4 regions of the Vibrio sp. B1FLJ16 genome follow, and region 1 is predicted to be linked to each of the others. Evidence: predicted binding sites of a transcription regulator. Region 1 holds the regulator's gene; each other region holds the start of a gene.
The links. Region 1 encodes CRP, which controls carbon source genes, mostly activating them, when cyclic AMP is high. Its sites were predicted from a motif close to TGTGANNNNNNTCACA; they were not measured.
Positions count from the first base shown of each region.

Region 2: the regulator CRP is predicted to act here: its motif matches at 2,784-2,799, upstream of recB (exodeoxyribonuclease V subunit beta).
Region 3: the regulator CRP is predicted to act here: its motif matches at 1,676-1,691, upstream of ectA (diaminobutyrate acetyltransferase).
Region 4: the regulator CRP is predicted to act here: its motif matches at 1,766-1,781, upstream of KHN79_RS11530 (CTP synthase).

Region 1 is NZ_HG992749.1:2,782,657-2,787,563, reverse strand. It holds gene astD (succinylglutamate-semialdehyde dehydrogenase) at 1-245, shown strand, start outside; gene KHN79_RS12720 (DUF1338 domain-containing protein) at 369-1,160, shown strand; gene crp (cAMP-activated global transcriptional regulator CRP) at 1,478-2,110, opposite strand; gene KHN79_RS12710 (phosphoribulokinase) at 2,351-3,220, opposite strand; gene KHN79_RS12705 (YheU family protein) at 3,612-3,824, opposite strand; gene KHN79_RS12700 (hydrolase) at 3,858-4,865, opposite strand.
Region 2 is NZ_HG992749.1:2,284,118-2,289,024, reverse strand. It holds gene recC (exodeoxyribonuclease V subunit gamma) at 1-2,570, shown strand, start outside; gene recB (exodeoxyribonuclease V subunit beta) at 2,963-4,907, shown strand, end outside.
Region 3 is NZ_HG992749.1:1,450,023-1,454,929, reverse strand. It holds gene ectB (diaminobutyrate--2-oxoglutarate transaminase) at 1-1,007, opposite strand, end outside; gene ectA (diaminobutyrate acetyltransferase) at 1,042-1,575, opposite strand; gene proV (glycine betaine/L-proline ABC transporter ATP-binding protein ProV) at 2,084-3,271, shown strand; gene proW (glycine betaine/L-proline ABC transporter permease ProW) at 3,276-4,355, shown strand; gene proX (glycine betaine/L-proline ABC transporter substrate-binding protein ProX) at 4,348-4,907, shown strand, end outside.
Region 4 is NZ_HG992749.1:2,538,031-2,542,937, forward strand. It holds gene KHN79_RS11530 (CTP synthase) at 42-1,682, opposite strand; gene mazG (nucleoside triphosphate pyrophosphohydrolase) at 1,897-2,688, opposite strand; partial or broken gene relA (GTP diphosphokinase) at 2,913-4,907, opposite strand, start outside.

The DNA.
Region 1 (4,907 bases):
GTCTGGTTTCAACAGACGACCAGGAATGGGATTACTTTGTTGACCATATCCGTGCGGGTATTGTAAACCGCAACCGTCAGCTGACAGGTGCAAGTGGTGACGCACCATTTGGTGGCCCTGGCGCATCGGGTAACCTTCGCCCAAGCGCATTCTACGCCGCAGACTACTGTGCTTACCCGATGGCTTCAATGGAAGGTGACGAAACCTTGTTACCTGCAACACTGAGCCCTGGTGTAACACTTTAATTTCAATGACAGAGCCACAACGATGAATTGTGGCTCAGTTTGCCAGCGCAGGTTAACGGATGGAGTATTAATCAGCGTTGGCAGGCAACTCACTTACCCTACATCTCGTAACAAGGAGCCGTTATGACCCCTGATGTGTTATTTGAATCACTGTGGCAAGACTACATTCAACGTCTTTGTCCTTCTGCTGCAAAAGTTCATCAACTTCTTCAAGAAGATGAGCCGTTAATCAATGACCATATTGCTCTGCGCACCTTCAATGTCGAGCCTCTTGGTATTGAGACGCTGGCGAAGCCGTTTCTGGCGATAGGCTACAAGGCATGTGGTGATTATCTGTTTGAGAGCAAGAAACTGGTTGCCAAGCACTACGAGCACCCAGATCCAAAACAGCCTAAAGTGTTCATTAGTGAGCTCAAGGTAGAAGAGTGCTCTGCGGAGCTGCAAGCGATTGTGGCGAAGCTGGTTGAGCAGGTGGATGCAGATAAACTCGCGGGTAGCGCATTTTTGCATGGCGGCCGTTTGTGGGATCTGAGTTTTGCCGATTATCAGACACTAGCGAAAGAGAGTGAGTACGCTTCCTGGCTTGCTGCACATGGCTACGGTGCGAATCACTTCACGGTCAGTGTGAATCAGCTCAATCAGCATGATGAAGTGAAGCAAGTGAATGATCACCTGCGTCAGGCTGGCTTTGTGATTAATGAGTCAGGTGGTGAAGTAAAGGGCTCACCAGAAGTGTTGCTGGAGCAATCTTCAACTATGGCAGATAAAGTATCGGTTAACTTTACTGAAGGCTCTGAAACCATTCCGGGGGGCTTTTACGAATTTGCTAAACGTTACTCGATGGAAAATGGTGAACTCTACCCGGGCTTTGTTGCTGCATCGGCAGACAAAATCTTTGAAAGCACGAATGGCTAACTGAGAGCGTTATTCAATTCCCAATAGTGATGCTGTTGGGAGTGATACCAATCGTAGTAAACAACTGGTCATTCTAGCTTGCTAAAATACTCGATAACTGCGTTAACTTTTCGTTTCAAAGTAAGTTGATTGTAGAATAACTACTTATCGAAAATTTTCGCCTTGTTCTCAAGCATTTTTTTCTACGCTATTTCTGATCACTTATTTACTGTGATTGGAATTAAACTTCCTAATCAGTATGTTACTCAAAAAGAAAAAGCCACCAATGTTGCCATTGGTGGCTTTTATTATTCTATTTACGTTATTCGAATCAGAGATTAACGAGTACCGTAAACAACGATAGTTTTACCGTGCGCAGAGATCAGGTTCTGCTCTTCCAGCATCTTTAAGATACGGCCTACTGTCTCACGAGAACAGCCAACGATTTGACCGATTTCCTGACGAGTGATCTTGATTTGCATGCCATCTGGGTGAGTCATCGCGTCTGGTTGTTTTGCAAGGTTCAGAAGCGTCTGAGCGATACGACCAGTTACGTCTAGGAACGCTAGGTCACCCACTTTTTGGCTGGTTACCTGAAGGCGACGAGCCATCTGCGCAGAAAGACGCATCAGGATGTCTGGGTTTACTTGGATAAGTTGGCGGAATTTCTTAAAAGAAATTTCAGCAACTTCACAAGGAGATTTAGCTCGAACCCAAGCTGTACGCTCTTGGTCTTCCTCGAATAGACCAAGTTCACCAATAAAGTCACCTTGGTTTAGGTAAGAAAGGATCATCTCCTTACCTTCTTCGTCTTTGATAAGAACCGCAACAGAACCTTTAACGATGTAGTACAACGTTTCAGCTTTTTCACCCGCGTGAATCAGCGTGCTCTTTGATGGGTACTTATGAATATGACAGTGTGAAAGAAACCACTCTAATGTTGGGTCGGTTTGAGGTTTACCTAGAACCATAATATCTCACTTCCTCTGCAGGGTACGCTTGCGCTATCCATATTTTAGCTAAGCCTGAATTAGGCTTACTAGAATAAGAGCACTTTTTATATGCTGCAAGCTCTCTTGTGTTTCGGTAAGAAATAGTATCCTTTTTCGAGGATGATTTCTTGATTTTAATCGTGCCACTGTTGGTATTTTCTACGCAAAATTGTGCACATAATCACAGTATGAAAAGTAAACATTCTGAAAGCGAGATTTTTAGCCGATTTTTCCTGTTTCTATCAGTTGTTGTAGGATAGGCCTCACAATGAGCTCCATCGCAAAACTCATCTTCCCGCCCGGTACGACGATAGTATTGTGGCGCGACATAAAAGAACCATCAATCATGGCCAGCAGGTAAGGGAAGTCGACATTTTTAATCCCGCGCAGCCGGATTACGACAAAACTCTCATCCAGGCTCGGAATGCCTTTTGCGTTAAGCGGGTTAGATGTGTCCACGGTCGGGACGCGCTGAAAGTTAATATGAGTACGCGAGAACTGCGGTGTAATGTAGTTCAGGTAGTCATCCATCGAACGCACGATGGAATCCATGACCGCTTCCCGGGAATGGCCTCGGTCGCGAGTATCGCGGACGAACTTCTGAATCCATTCCAGGTTTACAATCGGCACCATGCCAATCAGGAAGTCGACGTGCTGTGCGACATTGACCTCGCCGTCCACGACACCACCATGCAATCCCTCATAGAAAAGAACATCGCTGTTTTCTGGCAAGTCTTGCCAGGGTGTGAATGTACCCGGCATTTGATTGTAGGGTACTGCCTCATCAAACGTATGCAGATAGCGACGTATGCTGCCTGTACCATCTGAGCCAAACTGAGAAAAAAACTTTTCCAGACCGGGAAAGTCATTGGCTTGTGGTCCGAAGTAACTGATATGTTTGCCTTGCTCACGCGCTTTGCGAATTTCGATGTCCATTTCTGGGCGTGTAAAGCGGTGGAAACTGTCACCTTCAACCCATGCAGGTTTGACGTTCATCATATTGAACATCTTGCGAAAGGCTTCAGATGTAGTGGTTGTGCCGGCTCCTGATGAACCGGTAACCGCAATAATAGGGTGTTTAGCTGACATGACAAACCTTGTCGAAAATTGCTTTCCTGAATTATGCAGCAGATGTCTGCTGCACAGATGTTAACCCACTATAGCACGTAACAATGGCTTGTCATCGGGCGAGCGACGGCAAAGTGTGAAGGGGCTAGGGGCTATTTACCTTTTGAGGTGATTTTTGCAGCAGTTTGTGGGTTCTATATACAAGGCAGAGGCTTTGAAATGTAGTTACTCTACCTGATAAGCCGATAACGCAGTAGAGAGGAGCCACAAACGCTGCCCGAAGGGTTCGGCTAAAAGCGTTTTACTCTTTGTTGAGAGGTCTTTTGCTTAGAATGACTAGGCTACAAACCTCTCGCCGCGATTAAAACGCTTTTATCTCGAACAAAAATTCACCACGAAAGATAAACAGACCCTAGAATTTTGCTTTTGTTTGAATATCCACAGTTTCATGCAGTTCAGAAAATACGATGACCGCATCTCCGCTCTCTAGCTGAGACTTTACCTGGTCTATTTTGTCCTGAAGGGAAACTTCGACCGTGCCGTAATCTGTTCCCTCACGGAGAACGAACTCACGAATCAGGTTTTCCAGTGTGTCTGGCGCAATATCTTGCCAAGGAATAATCATAAATACCTCTGAATTTTATGATGGATGGCTATTTTATAGCGTCTTACGCTTTGATTCAGCACAAAGCTGATCTGCGGCGATGCACTCGTAGTACGATGGTAGAGCTTCTTCCAGCCAAAATTTCGGTTTTAGAGCAGTCCCAGAGATAAAACCAACATGTCCGCCATGATCATACAGGCGGTAGTCTATGTTGTCTGGCAGGACAAATTTCGGAATCACGTCATCAGTCATGAACGGGTCATCTTTAGCGTGAATGATCAGCGTTGGTAGTTTGATTTGCTGTAACTTGCTCAAGCCAGAGCACTGGGTGTAATAGTCGTGAGCATCCTTAAAACCGTGCAGAGGCGCAGTGATCAAATCATCAAATTCCTGTAAGCGCGTAACGCGTTTGATTGAGCTATAGGAGAGTGCCAGCTCACCATGAAGTAATTTATGTTTTTGTAAAGCATTACGTTTTAGCGATGAGAGTAAGTAACGTCGGTAGACTTTAGAAAAACCCTGCTCAATCCGGTTAGCACATGCGGCTAAGTCAAGTGGTGCAGACACGATGGATGCCGCTTTAAGAATTGGGTCATCACGGTATTGCGCCAGGTAGTTCGCCAGCATATTACCGCCAAGGGAAATACCCACTGCGACTTTGGGATTATTTGGGAAACGTTGTTCAAGGTGTTCAAGAAAATGCCGCGCATCTGTTACTTCACCAGAATGATAAGCACGGGCTTTTTTGTTCGGTTTGCCGCTGCAGCCACGAAAGTGCATCATTACTGAAAGCCAGCCTGACTGTGCGAATGCATTCATCAGTCCATTGGCATAAGGGCTATAGAAGCAACCTTCCAGACCATGAAAAAGAATGAAAATTGGTTTGTGATGAGCCAGTTCTTTGTCCGGATCTTCGCTCCAGGCGAGGTCAAGAAAATCACCATCGGAAGTATCCAGCGTTTGCCAGATTGGAGTAAACAGCGCTTTCTTACGTATAAAGCGCGGAAGAAGGGTCTGAAGGTGCGGGTTTTTTATCCCTGCGGCTGCAAAAAATTGTGTCATACCTAACTGCTCTTTTATGCCCTCAGCATCCATGTGAGGACT
Region 2 (4,907 bases), 500 kb from region 1:
GCGATAACATGTATCTGTTATCTCAACTAGAATCCCATGAGATTGAGGCGTTTGTTGATGTTGAGCGCGACAGTCTGCTCCATCAACTGCAAGCGGATATTCTCAATCTGGAAGAGCATCAAGACGACCAGCAGATTGAAAACAGCCAGCACAAGAAAGTGGTTAGCCTGGGAGATAAATCACTTAGCCTGCATTCCTGTCACAGCCCGATGCGTGAAGTCGAAGTTTTGCATGATCAGCTTCTGGCAATGTTCGATGCCGATCCGAGTTTAAAGCCACGCGATATCATCGTCATGGTGGCGGACATCAATGCGTACAGCCCAGCGATTCAGGCGGTATTTGGTAACGCGCCGGGTGAGCGTTTTATTCCATATTCGATTTCAGACAGGACGGCTGATCAGGAAAGCCCAATTCTTGCGGCGTTCATGCAGTTGGTGAACTTACCGAATACGCGCTGTTTGGCTTCAGAACTACTCGAACTGCTGGAAACTCCGGCGATATTAAACCGTTTCGAACTCAGTGAAGACGACTTCTTACAAGGCAAACAGTGGGTAGAAGATTCGGGTATTCGCTGGGGGCTGGATGCCACGACCGGAAGTGAGTTTGAACTGCCGGAAACCCGTCAGAATACCTGGCAGTTCGGTATTCAGCGCATGCTGCTGGGTTATGCGATGCCAGAATCTGCGGGCTTGTTTGAAACCGGGCAGGGCAGTTTGTCGCCGTACAATGAAGTGCAGGGTATGGGCGCAGAACTCGCCGGTAAACTGGCGCATTTTATTCAGCAAATCAGCACTTATCGCAGCAAGCTTTCTCATGTTCAGACCGTCGATAGCTGGCGGGAAACATTAGTTTCGCTGGTGGATGACTTCTTCTCGGTGGAGCTGGAAGGCGAAATGGCGCTCAAGTCCATTCGTGACACGCTGAGTCAACTTAAAGAGCAGCTCTCTGATGCAGCGTTTGAAGAAGCTCTATCACCTGCAATCATCCGTCAATATTTGCAGGATAAGCTCTCTGGTACCAGAGTTAGTCAGCGCTTCCTTGCTGGGCAAGTCAACTTCTGTACTTTGATGCCAATGCGCTCGATTCCATTTAGAACCGTATGTCTGCTTGGAATGAATGATGGCGTCTACCCGCGCTCTATGCCGCCGGAGGGCTTTGACCTGATGACAGGCAGAACCAAACCGGGTGACCGCTCTCGCCGGGACGATGACCGTTACCTGTTCCTCGAAGCGATGTTGTCGGCACAGCAAACCCTTTACATCAGTTATGTCGGTCGTTCGATTCAGGACAACACGGAGCGCGTACCGTCGGTGCTGGTTTCTGAGCTGATGGAATACTGCCATCAGAACTATTGTTTGAGCGGCGAACAAGCGTTACCAGTGGATGAGTCTGGCGACAATTTATTAAAAGCGTTAGTAAATGCTCACGCTATGGTGCCGTTCAGCCCAAGTGCGTTCCAGGGCATACACTCCAGCTACGCAAAGGAGTGGATTCCGGCAGCCTTAACCCAAACGAGTCAATCTCAAGGTCATGTCCGTGGTGATTTTAATCGAGCACTGGACGATTATCTGCTGGGAGCAACATTCCCACTCGAGCTTGATTTGGTTGAGCTGCAACGTTTCTGGCGATTACCGGTACAGTACTTTTTCAATCGCCGTTTGAAAGTGACCTTTGAGCCACCTTTGCCAGTAATGGAAGATGATGAACCATTCGTTCTGGGTGGGCTGGAAAGCTATCAGATGCGTGATGAGCTTTTAGAAACCTTGCTTGAAACGACATTGACGCAGCCAGAGTCGAAAACAGAGGTACTGAAGCTCTTTATGAATCAACAACGTGCCCAGGGCAAACTGCCAGTTGGAGCGTTCGGTGATATCGAGTTTGAAACCAACCGGGTTCAGGCTGAAGAGTTGGTAGACAAACTGGCGTTTTTATCCGGCGCACCGCAAGACGACTTAGAAATCGATCTGACTTTCGATTCCTTATTTGACTTTGACTCTTTACATAAAGGAAGTGAAAGCGAAGAGAAAAAAGTACGTCTGACGGGCTGGCTGACTCAGTGTTTCCAGTCAGGTTTGATTCGCTACCGAAGCGGCAGAGTCCGTGCTCAAGATTACCTTGCGGCATGGATAGATCATCTTGCCATGTCGGCATCAGGCCATGCCAAGAAGACTCATATCATTGGCTACGATCGTAAAGAAGGCGCGGTGCATTTAGTCTACCCGGAAATCGCAGATGCGCAGCACGCTAAGCTACTGCTCACGGAATTAGTGCGCCTGTACTTCGAAGGCATGACCAAACCTCTGCCTTATTTCCCGAAAACCGCTCTGGCTTGTGTTGAGGCGGGCTTCAACCGTGGTCACTGGGCTGACGACGAAGAGAAATCTTTGCAGAAAATGGCCAGTACATTCAATGATGGATACATGAGCTCTGGCGAAGGAAATAACGCTTATATCGCGCGTATCTGGCCTGCCTGGAACGATGAATTAGCCACAGAAGTCCGTTTACTGACAGCGTTGGTTTTGCAAGGTGCGCGTTTAGCGGTGCAAGAAGCAGATGATATTAAAGCGTAATAAAGACAAATGGTTACAGAGAAGAGAGTGTGGATTGAAAGAATAAAGAGTAGGGTGGCCGCCAGAAAATCATTATTTTGTGTAGGGCGTTCGCTGTACGGCCACAAGGTCAGAGGGACCATGATTCGTTTGCTTAATTCTTTTGAGTGGAGCTGCCTAAAAAGGCTGGCTTATCTCGTGGCGGGGATAGTAGCGGTACAGTAGAAGGATAACCGTGAGTGAGATCCCACAAAGCTCTAAATTTTCCGACTTGTTAAACATATTATTAGAATTTTTCACGATAGATCACACTTCTATCAGTTGATAATCCGGAGAGATTCAACGTTATGGATCAAATGTCAGGTGCAGAGTTACCGACCCATGATTTAAAAGCCCGTGAATTAGAAGCAACTATGCAATCACAGCCAACGCCACTAGAACCAATGACGTTTCCGCTGCATGGTGCGAGGCTGATTGAGGCATCAGCGGGTACGGGTAAAACCTTTACCATTGCGGGTTTATACCTGCGCCTTTTGCTTGGTCACGGCAGCGCGGCAACCCGACATCGCGTACCGCTTACGGTCGACCAGATTTTGGTAGTAACCTTTACTGAAGCGGCAACAGCAGAATTGCGTGACCGTATAAGGGCAAGAATCCATGATGCCCGAATTGCTTTTGCCCGAGGACAGAGTTCCGATCCGGTTATTCAGCCTTTGCTTAGTGAGTTCGATGATCACAAACAAGCCGCAGAAATTCTGTTGCAGGCAGAGCGTCAGATGGACGAGGCTGCAGTGTACACCATTCACGGTTTCTGCCAGCGCATGCTGACACAAAATGCTTTTGAATCCGGCAGCCGGTTTAACAACGAGTTCGTCACCGATGAAAGTCACCTTAAAGCTCAGGTGGTGGCTGACTACTGGCGTCGAAATTTCTATCCGCTACCGTTCAATCTAGCCGGAGAAGTTCGTCAGATTTGGGGCTCTCCATCGGCGCTTCTTGGCGACATCAGTAATTATCTCACTGGCGCGCCCTTAAGTTTGTCGGTTCATGCAATGAGTGGCAACCTAGCTGATCTGCATGCTGAAAATCTGAAGAAAATCGATGAACTGAAAGCGCTGTGGCGAGATAGCCAAGACGATTTCCTAGCGTTGATTTCGGACTCAGACATCAACAAACGTAGCTACACTAAAAAGTCTCTGCCGTCATGGCTGGAGGCGGTGAACGCTTGGGCGGCAACGGAAACTACCGGTTACGACTATCCAGACAAACTGGAGAGATTTGCCCAGAATGTTCTGCTAGAAAAAACGCCTAAAGGCAATGCGCCTCAGCACACAGTGTTTGAAGCAATAGAAGCTTTTCTTGCCAATCCAATTAGTTTAAAAGCTCCACTTCTTGCCCACGCTATTGAGCACTGTCGAGTGATGCTGGCCAGCGCGAAAAATCAGAAGCAGTGGCTCTCATTTGATGACTTACTGACTCAGCTTTCTGCCTCGATTGATACAGATGAAAGTGAACTGCTTGCCGAGCGAATCCGTACTTTATATCCCGTCGCAATGATTGATGAGTTCCAGGATACCGACCCTCTGCAATACAGTATTTTCAGCCGTATCTATTTGGATAATCCAGAATGCGGTCTGTTTATGATCGGTGATCCGAAACAGGCCATCTACGGTTTCCGTGGCGCAGATATTTTCACTTATATCAAAGCACGTAACCAAGTGAGTGCCCACTACACGTTAGGAACTAACTGGCGTTCAAGCGCGGATATGGTACAGGCGGTGAACCAGGTGTTCGCCTTGCCAGACAGCCCGTTTATCTATGATTCGGACATTCCGTTCTTACCGGTAAATTACAGTCCGAATGCCGGAAAACGCATTTGGACCATAGGTGGTCAAAAGCAACCGGCACTCACTTACTGGCTGCAAGAAGCGGATGAGAAACCGCTGCCAAAAGGCGAATACCTGACCCGAATGGCTGAGGCAACAGCAAGTAAGATCCAGACGATTTTGACTCAGGCTCAGCAGGGGCAAGCGTGTCTGGTAAACGGCGAAAAACAGAAAGCCGTTCAGGCCGGAGATATTGCCGTACTGGTTCGTACCGGTAATGAAGGTCGCATGATCAAACAAGCGCTGGCAGATCAAGGCATTGCCAGTGTATACCTATCTAACCGTGACAGTGTGTTTACCAGCTCGGTCGCTCAAGATTTACAGCGTCTGCTGCAAGCAGTACTGACCCCGGAAAATGATCGGGCTTTGCGAGCAAGCTTAGCCTCTGAACTCTTTGCCCTCGACGCCGCCAGCCTGGATGCGCTCAACAACGATGAAATCGTCTGGGAAAACGCAGTCAATGAGTTCAAAG
Region 3 (4,907 bases), 1.3 Mb from region 1:
CGGCGCACACAACGATTAATTATGATGCTTACTTTCTCTGAACACTGCTTAATGTGAGTTTCAAAATCTTCATTAGCCCAGTAGATTTCTAGCGCTTTAGCAGCAGTAATGAACGCATGGTTGTTACCACGGAACGTACCGTTATGTTCACCCGGCTTCCACTGGTCAAGCTCTGGTTTCAGAAGAACAACGGCCATTGGTAAGCCATAGCCACCAATAGATTTTGACAGAGTAACGATGTCAGGCTGAATACCTGATGGCTCAAAGCTGAAGAACGTACCTGTACGGCCACAGCCGGCCTGAATGTCATCGACAATCATAAGGATGTCATTGGCTTTACAAATTTTGCTCAAGCGCTGCAGCCATTCGTTTGATGCTACATTCAAGCCACCTTCGCCCTGTACGGTTTCAAGTAGCACAGCGGCAGGTTTGTCCATACCAGCTGAGTTATCGTTCAGCATTGCTTCAAACAGCGCCAAACCATCAACACCCGCGTAACCTTCAAACGGAAGACGCGTTACGTTGTGTAAGCTCGAGCCATTGCCCTGTCTATGATGTTGGTTACCAGTTGCAGCTAATGCGCCAGCGGTACAACCGTGGAAACCATTAGTGAAGGCAACAACACTGCTGCGGCCCGTTACTTTTTTAGCCAGTTTCAAAGCGGCTTCTACTGCGTTGGTGCCTGTCGGCCCTGTAAACTGAACTTTATAATCCAGCTTTCTTGGCTTAAGAATGTAGTTATCTAATGCTTCAAGAAATGACGCTTTCGCTTCTGAATGCATATCCAGACCGTGCGTAATACCGTCCATTTCAATGTACTCAAGTAACGCTTGCTTAAGTACTGGGTTATTGTGTCCGTAATTCAGAGATCCCGCGCCAGCAAGGAAGTCTAAATAGCGTTCGCCCTGTTCTGTTTCCAGCCAGCAGCCTTTCGCTTTACGAAATACGACTGGAAAGTTGTTTGAATATGAGCGTACATTGGATTCCTGCTTTTTGAAAATATCCATGATAAGACCGTTTTTAATTCCTATTGTTAGGGGATTATTTTAGGGGAATGCGATACAAAAACTCTGTATCGTGTTTGCCTTTGAAATGGGCTTTTTCATCCAAAAATGTGCTTACTTGGCCAGAATTGCCGTTCATCGCATCTAACTTTTTGAACAGTGCCCATGAGGCTTTGTTATCCTCAGTGATAGTAGTTTCGACCATCTTGACATTGCTTAGCCCCTCTCTTAAGAGAAGCTCTTTCAACATGCGAAAAGCTAAACCATTGCCTCTATAACGAGGTGATACTGCAACTTGCCAGATAAACAACACGTCCTGCTCGTCCGGTTTCTGATAACCCGATATGAAACCAGCAATGTCACCATTGCACTCAACCAAAATACTGGTCTTACTGAAGTGTGTAGACTGTAAGAAATTGCAATAAGAAGAGTTCATATCTAAAGGTGGACAGTCTGCAATTAAGCTGTAAATGTCGTCACCATCAGAGATTGTAGGTTCACGAAAAATCCATTTTTTTCTTGTTTCCTCTTCAATTTCTGGATAGAGGACCCAAGGTGCTGATGTGATCATGGGGAAATACATACCTTTTGAGGTCTAATTAAATTTCGCTATTATTATGGGCATTCATCGTCACCAAAAATCAAATATTCGTACGGTTTATCTGGTTTTATGTGGCACAGATCACACTTTTAAGTCATTTAACCAAAGTTTAAAATGATTTGAGGTCTAAATTATTCGCAATCACCTATGGATTGTTGCGCACAATGTATACAATTTGAAGTCTAATGATTATTTTAAAATGAGACCTATTTGGCAAAGTAAAACTTTGAATACATCTGTTAAATAAAGCGTCCTAAAATCTTAAAAAATTAAATTATTAGATATATAAAAATCAAGCACCCCACAACTAACTTTAACAATAAGATTATGATTTAATTAACTTTAAACGTAAAACTGCGCATCCCAAACCTATTAAATACATAGCCATCAAATACCTACTGCCATGAGCTCGTCCGTTGAATTTTTGCTAAAATTTAATTAGAGTACAAAACGTTAGACACAAAAAAGGACGATTAACATGGCTCCCATATTGGAAGTTAAGGGACTTTACAAAGTGTTTGGAGAAAGCCCAGAGCGCGCTTTCTCTCTTATCGACAAAGGAGTAGATAAAGACCACATCTTTGAGCAAACAGGTTTAACCGTCGGTGTAAACGATGTTTCTCTTTCCATCAATGAAGGAGAAATTTTCGTGATAATGGGTCTTTCTGGCTCAGGTAAATCCACTCTTGTACGCCTCCTTAATCGACTTATCGAACCAACCAAGGGTAGCGTTTTTCTCAAAGGCAAAGACATTGCCCACATCTCTGAAGATGAGCTGAGAGAAGTTCGTCGAAACAACATCTCCATGGTTTTCCAAAACTTTGCGCTTATGCCCCACATGACTGTTATCGAAAATGCCGCATTTGGTCTTGAACTTGCTGGCGTCGACACTGACAAAAGACGAGCCAGCGCCCTTTCTGCTCTAGAGCGAGTTGGTTTAGACCCCTATGCAGAGTCCTTTCCTGATGAACTGTCAGGTGGTATGAAACAGCGCGTAGGTCTGGCAAGAGCCCTTGCCTGCGACCCTGACATTCTGTTGATGGATGAAGCCTTCTCAGCACTCGATCCATTGATTAGAACTGAAATGCAGGACGAGCTTATTCGCCTGCAAAATGACGATAAGCGAACCATCGTATTTATTTCTCACGACTTAGACGAGGCGATGCGTATCGGCGATCGCATTGCAATCATGCAAAATGGTGAAGTCGTCCAGGTTGGTACACCGGATGAAATCCTTCACAACCCTGCTAACGATTATGTTGAAGCCTTTTTCCGCGGCGTAAACATAGCCAGCGTTTTAACGGTAAAAGATATCGCCCGCAAAAAACCTGCCGCAGTATTTAAAAAATCCGACAACGATGGTCCGGGCTCTGCACTACAGATTCTGATGGATCACGATCGTGACTACGGCATCGTTGTTGATAAATCCAGCCGCTACTCTGGCATTGTTTCTCTTGATTCATTGCGTTTAGCGCACAAAGAAAATCGCTCCTTGGCCAGTGCTCAACTGGATGATGAAGTGACACTCCAACCAAGTCAGTCAATTAATGACATTTTAGGTGTGGTTGCAGGAGTACCTTATGCGGTACCCGTTGTCGACGAGCAAGGGACGTACTTTGGCGTTGTGACCAAGTCACGTCTTCTACAAACACTAGACAAGGAGTAAGGCAATGTCAGCAGAAGAAACAAATAACGATCCTTGGGCACAGTCTGCTCCTGTGGAGGATAATCCCTGGGGACAAGCCTCAGACGTAGCAACGAGTAACGACTGGTTAAGTTCAGAGACCGTCGAACAAGCCCCTTTTGATATCATGAACCCGTTTAAGGAAGCCGTACTCCCCCTCGATGAATGGGTCGAGACTGGATTGAATTGGTTGGTGGAACACGGCCGACCAGTCTTTCAGGCGATTCGGGTTCCTATCGATTTTATTCTGACATCGTTTGAAACCGCCCTAGTTTCAACACCAGCACCTATTATGGTTCTGATTCTGTTCTTACTTGCATGGCAGTTTTCTAATTTTAAACTGGGCGTATCGACCGCTATCTCTCTCATATTTATCGGTTTAATCGGTGCATGGTCACAAGCCATGACGACTTTAGCTCTGGTTTTAACCTCAGTCTTTTTCTGTTTGCTGATAGGGCTACCGATGGGGATATGGCTGGCACGAAGTAATACCGCAGCGAAATTTGTCAGGCCGATATTAGACGCTATGCAAACCACGCCAGCGTTTGTTTATCTGGTACCAATCGTAATGCTGTTTGGTATCGGTAACGTTCCCGGGGTTGTGGTGACGATCATTTTTGCACTTCCACCTGTTGTCCGCTTGACGATTTTAGGTATTCAGCAAGTACCGGAAGAACTGATCGAAGCGGGTCACTCGTTCGGTGCAAGTAAAAAACAAATGCTTTATCGCATTCAACTGCCGTTGGCACTCCCGACGATCATGGCGGGTGTAAACCAAACACTGATGTTATCGCTATCTATGGTGGTAATTGCCTCCATGATTGCTGTCGGTGGTTTGGGTCAAATGGTATTGCGTGGTATCGGACGACTCGATATGGGCTTAGCCGCAATCGGTGGCCTGGGGATCGTGATTCTTGCGATTCTGTTAGACCGAATTACTCAGGTCTTGGGCGTCAACGCCGGTAACACTAAGGTTCGCTGGTATCACACAGGTCCTGTTTCATACCTATTAAAACTGAAAACAAACCAAGAAGATCCAAAACTTAGGAGAAAAACGAATGAATAGTTCATGGAAGACAACGCTCTCTATCGGAGCACTAAGTACAATTGCATTTTCGACAAATGTACTGGCAGAAGAGTTACCAGGTAAAGGTGTAACTGTCCAGCCTGTGCAATCTACCGTTGCCGAAGAGACATTCCAGACACTGATCGTTAACCGTGCACTGGAAGAACTTGGCTACGATGTAAAACCAACTAAAGAAGTTGATTACAACGTTGGATACACTTCTATCGCCAAAGGCGATGCTACTTTCTTGGCGGTAGGTTGGTTCCCTCTTCACGCAGACAAGTACACAATGTCTGGCGGTGACGATAAATTCTACCGTGAAGGTCAGTACGTTAGTGGTGCTGCTCAAGGCTACTTAATCGATAAGAAAACCGCAGAGAAATACGGCATTACCAATATTGGCCAGCTAACTGACCCAAAGGTGGCTAAACTATTCGATGCCAACGGCGACGGTAAAGCGGATTTAACGGGTTGTAACCCTGGCTGGGGTTGTGAAATGGTTATCGAGCACCAGCTTGATTCTTTCAAGCTGCGTGACACCGTCACTCACAA
Region 4 (4,907 bases), 240 kb from region 1:
AGGGCAGCAGCACAACCTTCGCAGCCGCCCGTATCCCTTACTTACTTCTCAAACTCACCGCGAGAGTATTGACCCGCAGCTTTAACGAAGCCTGCAAACAATGGGTGACCATCGCGAGGCGTCGATGTAAATTCTGGGTGGAACTGAGCCGCAACAAACCATGGGTGCTCAGGGTTCTCAATCATTTCCACCAGCTTCTTATCCGCAGACAGACCAGAAACTTTCAGACCTGCTTTTTCAATTTGCGGACGAAGTACGTTATTCACTTCGTAACGGTGACGGTGACGTTCGTGGATCGTCGCGCTACCGTATAGTTCGCGCGCTTTGGTACCTTTCTCTAAGTGACAAAGCTGTGAACCAAGACGCATAGTACCACCAAGGTCAGACGTTTCAGTACGCTCTTCAACGTTACCTGTTTCGTCTACCCACTCTGTGATCAAACCTACCACAGGGTACTTAGTTTCTTTGTTAAATTCTGTTGAATGTGCGCCTTCCATACCCGCAACGTTACGCGCGTATTCGATTAGGGCAACTTGCATACCAAGACAGATACCTAGGTAAGGCACTTTGTTCTCACGTGCATATTGAGCTGCACGGATTTTGCCTTCAACACCGCGGTCACCGAAACCACCAGGAACCAGAATAGCATCCAGGCCTTCCAGAAGCTCTACGCCTTTGGTTTCAATATCTTGTGAATCTACATACTTAATGGTTACGTTCAGGCGGTTTTTCAAGCCCGCATGTTTAAGTGCTTCGTTTACCGATTTGTAAGCATCTGGTAATTCGATGTACTTACCTACCATACCGATAGTGACGTCACCTGTTGGATTTGCTTCTTCGTAAATAACCTGTTCCCATTCAGAAAGGTTAGCTTCTGGAGCATCAATACCGAAACGTGCACATACCAGGTCATCCAGGCCTTGAGATTTCACCAGCTGAGGGATCTTGTAGATCGAGTCTACGTCCTTCATTGAAATTACTGCTTTCTCAGGGACATTACAGAACAGTGCGATTTTCTTACGCTCATTTGCTGGGATCATACGATCGCTACGGCAAACTAGAATATCTGGCTGGATACCGATAGATAGCAACTCTTTTACAGAGTGCTGAGTAGGCTTAGTTTTAACTTCGCCGGCAGCTGCTAGGTAAGGAACCAAAGTAAGGTGCATGAACATTGCACGCTCACGGCCAAGCTCTACCGCTAGCTGACGGATAGCTTCCATAAACGGTAATGATTCAATATCACCTACTGTACCGCCAACTTCAACGATAGCAACATCGTGGCCTTCAGAACCAGCGATTACGCGATCTTTGATTGCGTTAGTAATGTGAGGAATAACCTGAATAGTTGCGCCTAGGTAGTCACCACGACGTTCTTTACGAAGTACGTCGGCATAAACACGACCTGCAGTGAAGTTGTTACGCTTAGTCATCTTAGTGCGGATAAAACGCTCGTAGTGACCAAGGTCAAGGTCAGTCTCTGCACCGTCTTCTGTAACAAACACTTCACCGTGCTGAGTTGGGCTCATTGTGCCCGGATCAACGTTGATGTAAGGGTCAAGCTTCATCATAGTCACTTTAAGACCACGAGCTTCTAGAATAGCCGCAAGAGATGCTGCTGCAATACCTTTACCTAGAGAGGATACAACCCCGCCAGTAACAAAAATGTAATTTGTCGTCATGTTTAACCTGAAATTGGTTGAATGAGGGAAATGGAGTGTTCTGGACGGGACGTAAATATACCAGAAGCTCCTTACCGCCACAACGTGAAATCTATCACACAGTAATTTTTTATTTTTTGCTTCAAATCAAAGTGGACAGAGAGAAACTAAAGTGTCTAGTACTGTCCTGAGTCAAACTTGCCCCAAAACAGCCTTAAGCGCATGTATCCCACTTTCACTCTTCTGTTTTTACTTCATCCCAAAACTTGTCAAGTTCAGTTAACGAGCAGTCTTTTAAACCCCTCCCTGATTGCGTCACCTTCACCTCTACTTGCTTAAAGCGTCTGGCAAACTTCAAGTTCGCTTTACCTAATGCAACCTCGGGATCTTTGCCGAGATGACGAGCTAAGTTAACGGTGGCAAACAGCAAATCACCCAGCTCTAGCTCTACTTTTTCTTCATCAGGATCAATTTGCAGAGCCTCTTCCATGACTTCGTCAATCTCTTCACGAACCTTTCCTACTACCGGCCCGAGCGAATCCCAGTCAAAACCATATTTGGCACATTTTTTCTGTATCTTTGTAGCACGCGAAAGCGCCGGCAAAGAGTTTGGTATTGAGTCTAGGATACTTTCCTCTTGTTTGCCTACTTGCGCTTTTTCTTTCGCTTTTTCCGCTTCCCAGTTCGCGTTGATTTCAGCGTCAGATTCAAACTCAACATCAGAAAAAACATGCGGATGGCGGCGAGTCAGCTTTTCATTCACCGTTTCTACCACATCAGAAAACTCAAACAGTCCCTGCTCTTTCGCTAACTGGCTGTAGAAAATCACCTGAAACAACAAATCACCCAACTCTTCTTTCAGATTTGGCCAATCACGATTCTGAATCGCATCCACGACTTCGTAGGTTTCTTCTATCGTATGCGGAACAATAGTATCGAAGCTCTGCTTCAAATCCCACGGACACCCACCTTCTGGGTCACGCAATTGCGCCATGATGGCTTCAAGCTGTTCAATTGGATGATTCATACTTTCTTCTTTTAAACCTTTTTATCTAAAGAAAAAGGTGAGCAGCCAAAACCACTCACCTTCTACATTATATTTTCTCAGCAGCTTTCACTAAGTAATTGTTACTTTGACAAGGCAACAAGTTTTCGCGACTCCTGAGCATGGTTCACCATGTGATGAGCCTGAGCCGGCACTCCGGAGTGCGTGCAGTCAACAACGCTACAACGATAACTATGAAGAGAGTTTTAGCCGAGGCGTTTCACCGTCATGACATCTTTTATCTGCTCAACCCGTTTCGACACGCGAGAAAGCACTTCTATATTGGTCACTTCGAGATCAAAGTCCATGATGGCGAGCTGACGACGGTAATCGACACGGCTCTTCATGCTGGTAACTTTGATTTTCTCGTTAGCGAACAGCGTGGTGATGTCTTTCAGCAGACCGCTGCGCTCCATCGCTTCGACTCGTACGGTAAGAATGTATGAGCCTACAAAGCCGCTTCCCCATACTGTATCAATGATGCGTTCCGGTGCATGGTGACGCAGCTCTTCTAACTGCTCACAATCACTTCGGTGAACGGAAATACCACGACCTTGAGTGATATACCCTGAGATATCATCACCAGGGATTGGCTGACAACAACGCGCAAGGTGTGTCATCAGGTTATCGACGCCTTCTACAACTACTGCGTCTTTCTTTGGTCGACTTTGAGCTGGCGCTTTATGTTCTGCTTCTTGAAGCTTCTCCAGGGCTTGCTGGTCTTCTTCTTCTGCGGTTGGCTTGTTTACCAGTGCATTAATATGATTAATGATCTGGTTGATACGTAAATCGCCGCTACCAACACCGACATAAAGCTCATCTGGTGATTTTACGTTGAATCGCTTAAGCGCATAACGCTCAGCATCTTTTAACGTCGCACCGATTTTTACCAGTTCGTGCTCCAGGATTTCACGCCCGGCTTCTAAGTTCTTCTCACGACTCTGTTTACGGAACCAAGCGTTAATTTTTGCTCGGGCACGACCAGAATGAACGAAGCCCAACGATGGGTTTAGCCAATCTCGAGATGGGTTTGGCTCTTTACAAGTGATGATTTCGACCTGATCGCCCATGTGCAACTTATGGGTAAACGGCACAATTCGGCCTCCGACTTTGGCACCGATACAGCGGTGACCTACTTCGGAGTGAATGTGGTAAGCAAAATCCAGCGGCGTTGCGCCCATTGGCAGATCGACGACATCACCACGCGGCGTAAACGCATAGACGCGGTCATCGAAGACTTGACTACGAAGCTCATCCAGCATCTCGCCAGAATCGGACATCTCTTCTTGCCAATCCAGCAGCTTACGTAGCCAGGTAATTTTCTCATCGTATCCACTGCGTGCACTCGTACCTTCTTTATACTTCCAGTGCGCAGCCACACCCAATTCCGACTCTTCATGCATTTGCTTAGTTCGGATTTGGATCTCGATGGTTTTCCCTTCAGGGCCTAGGATAACGGTATGAATGGACTGGTATCCGTTTGGTTTCGGGTTTGCTACGTAGTCATCAAATTCACTCGGCAGATGCTTGTATTTGGTATGCACAACACCTAAGGCCGCGTAACAGTCCTGCAGTTTATCAGCGATGATACGGACAGCTCGGACGTCAAACAGCTCATCAAACGCCAGACTCTTCTTCTGCATTTTGCGCCAGATACTGTAAATGTGCTTTGGACGGCCACTCACTTCCGCATTGATACCGCAGACTTTCATCTCCTCTGTGAGGTCATCGACAAAGTCTTTGATGTACTGCTCGCGAACGATGCGGCGTTCAGACAGCTGCTTGGCTATTTGCTTGTAGGTTTCTGGCTGCTGGTAGCGAAACGCATAATCTTCGATTTCCCACTTTAACTGACCGATACCTAGTCGGTTGGCCAGTGGCGCATAAATGTTGGCGCACTCTTTAGCAGCGGCTCGACGGATTTCATCCGGCGCTTTTTTTTACTTCTATCAGATTGCAGATGCGTTCTGCCAGTTTGATAACCACGCAACGAAAGTCATCAACCATAGCCAGCAACATACGACGCACATTGTCTACCTGAGACGATGCCGCGCCGCCTTCCATAGTGACATTGAGTTGGCCGATGGCGGCCATTTCTTCAACACCATCAATCAGCTTTACAATCTCTTTGCTGTACTTCTCTTCAAACAACTCTCTTTTGAAAGCGCCGCTTGAAACCAATGGAAACAGTTGAGCCGCTA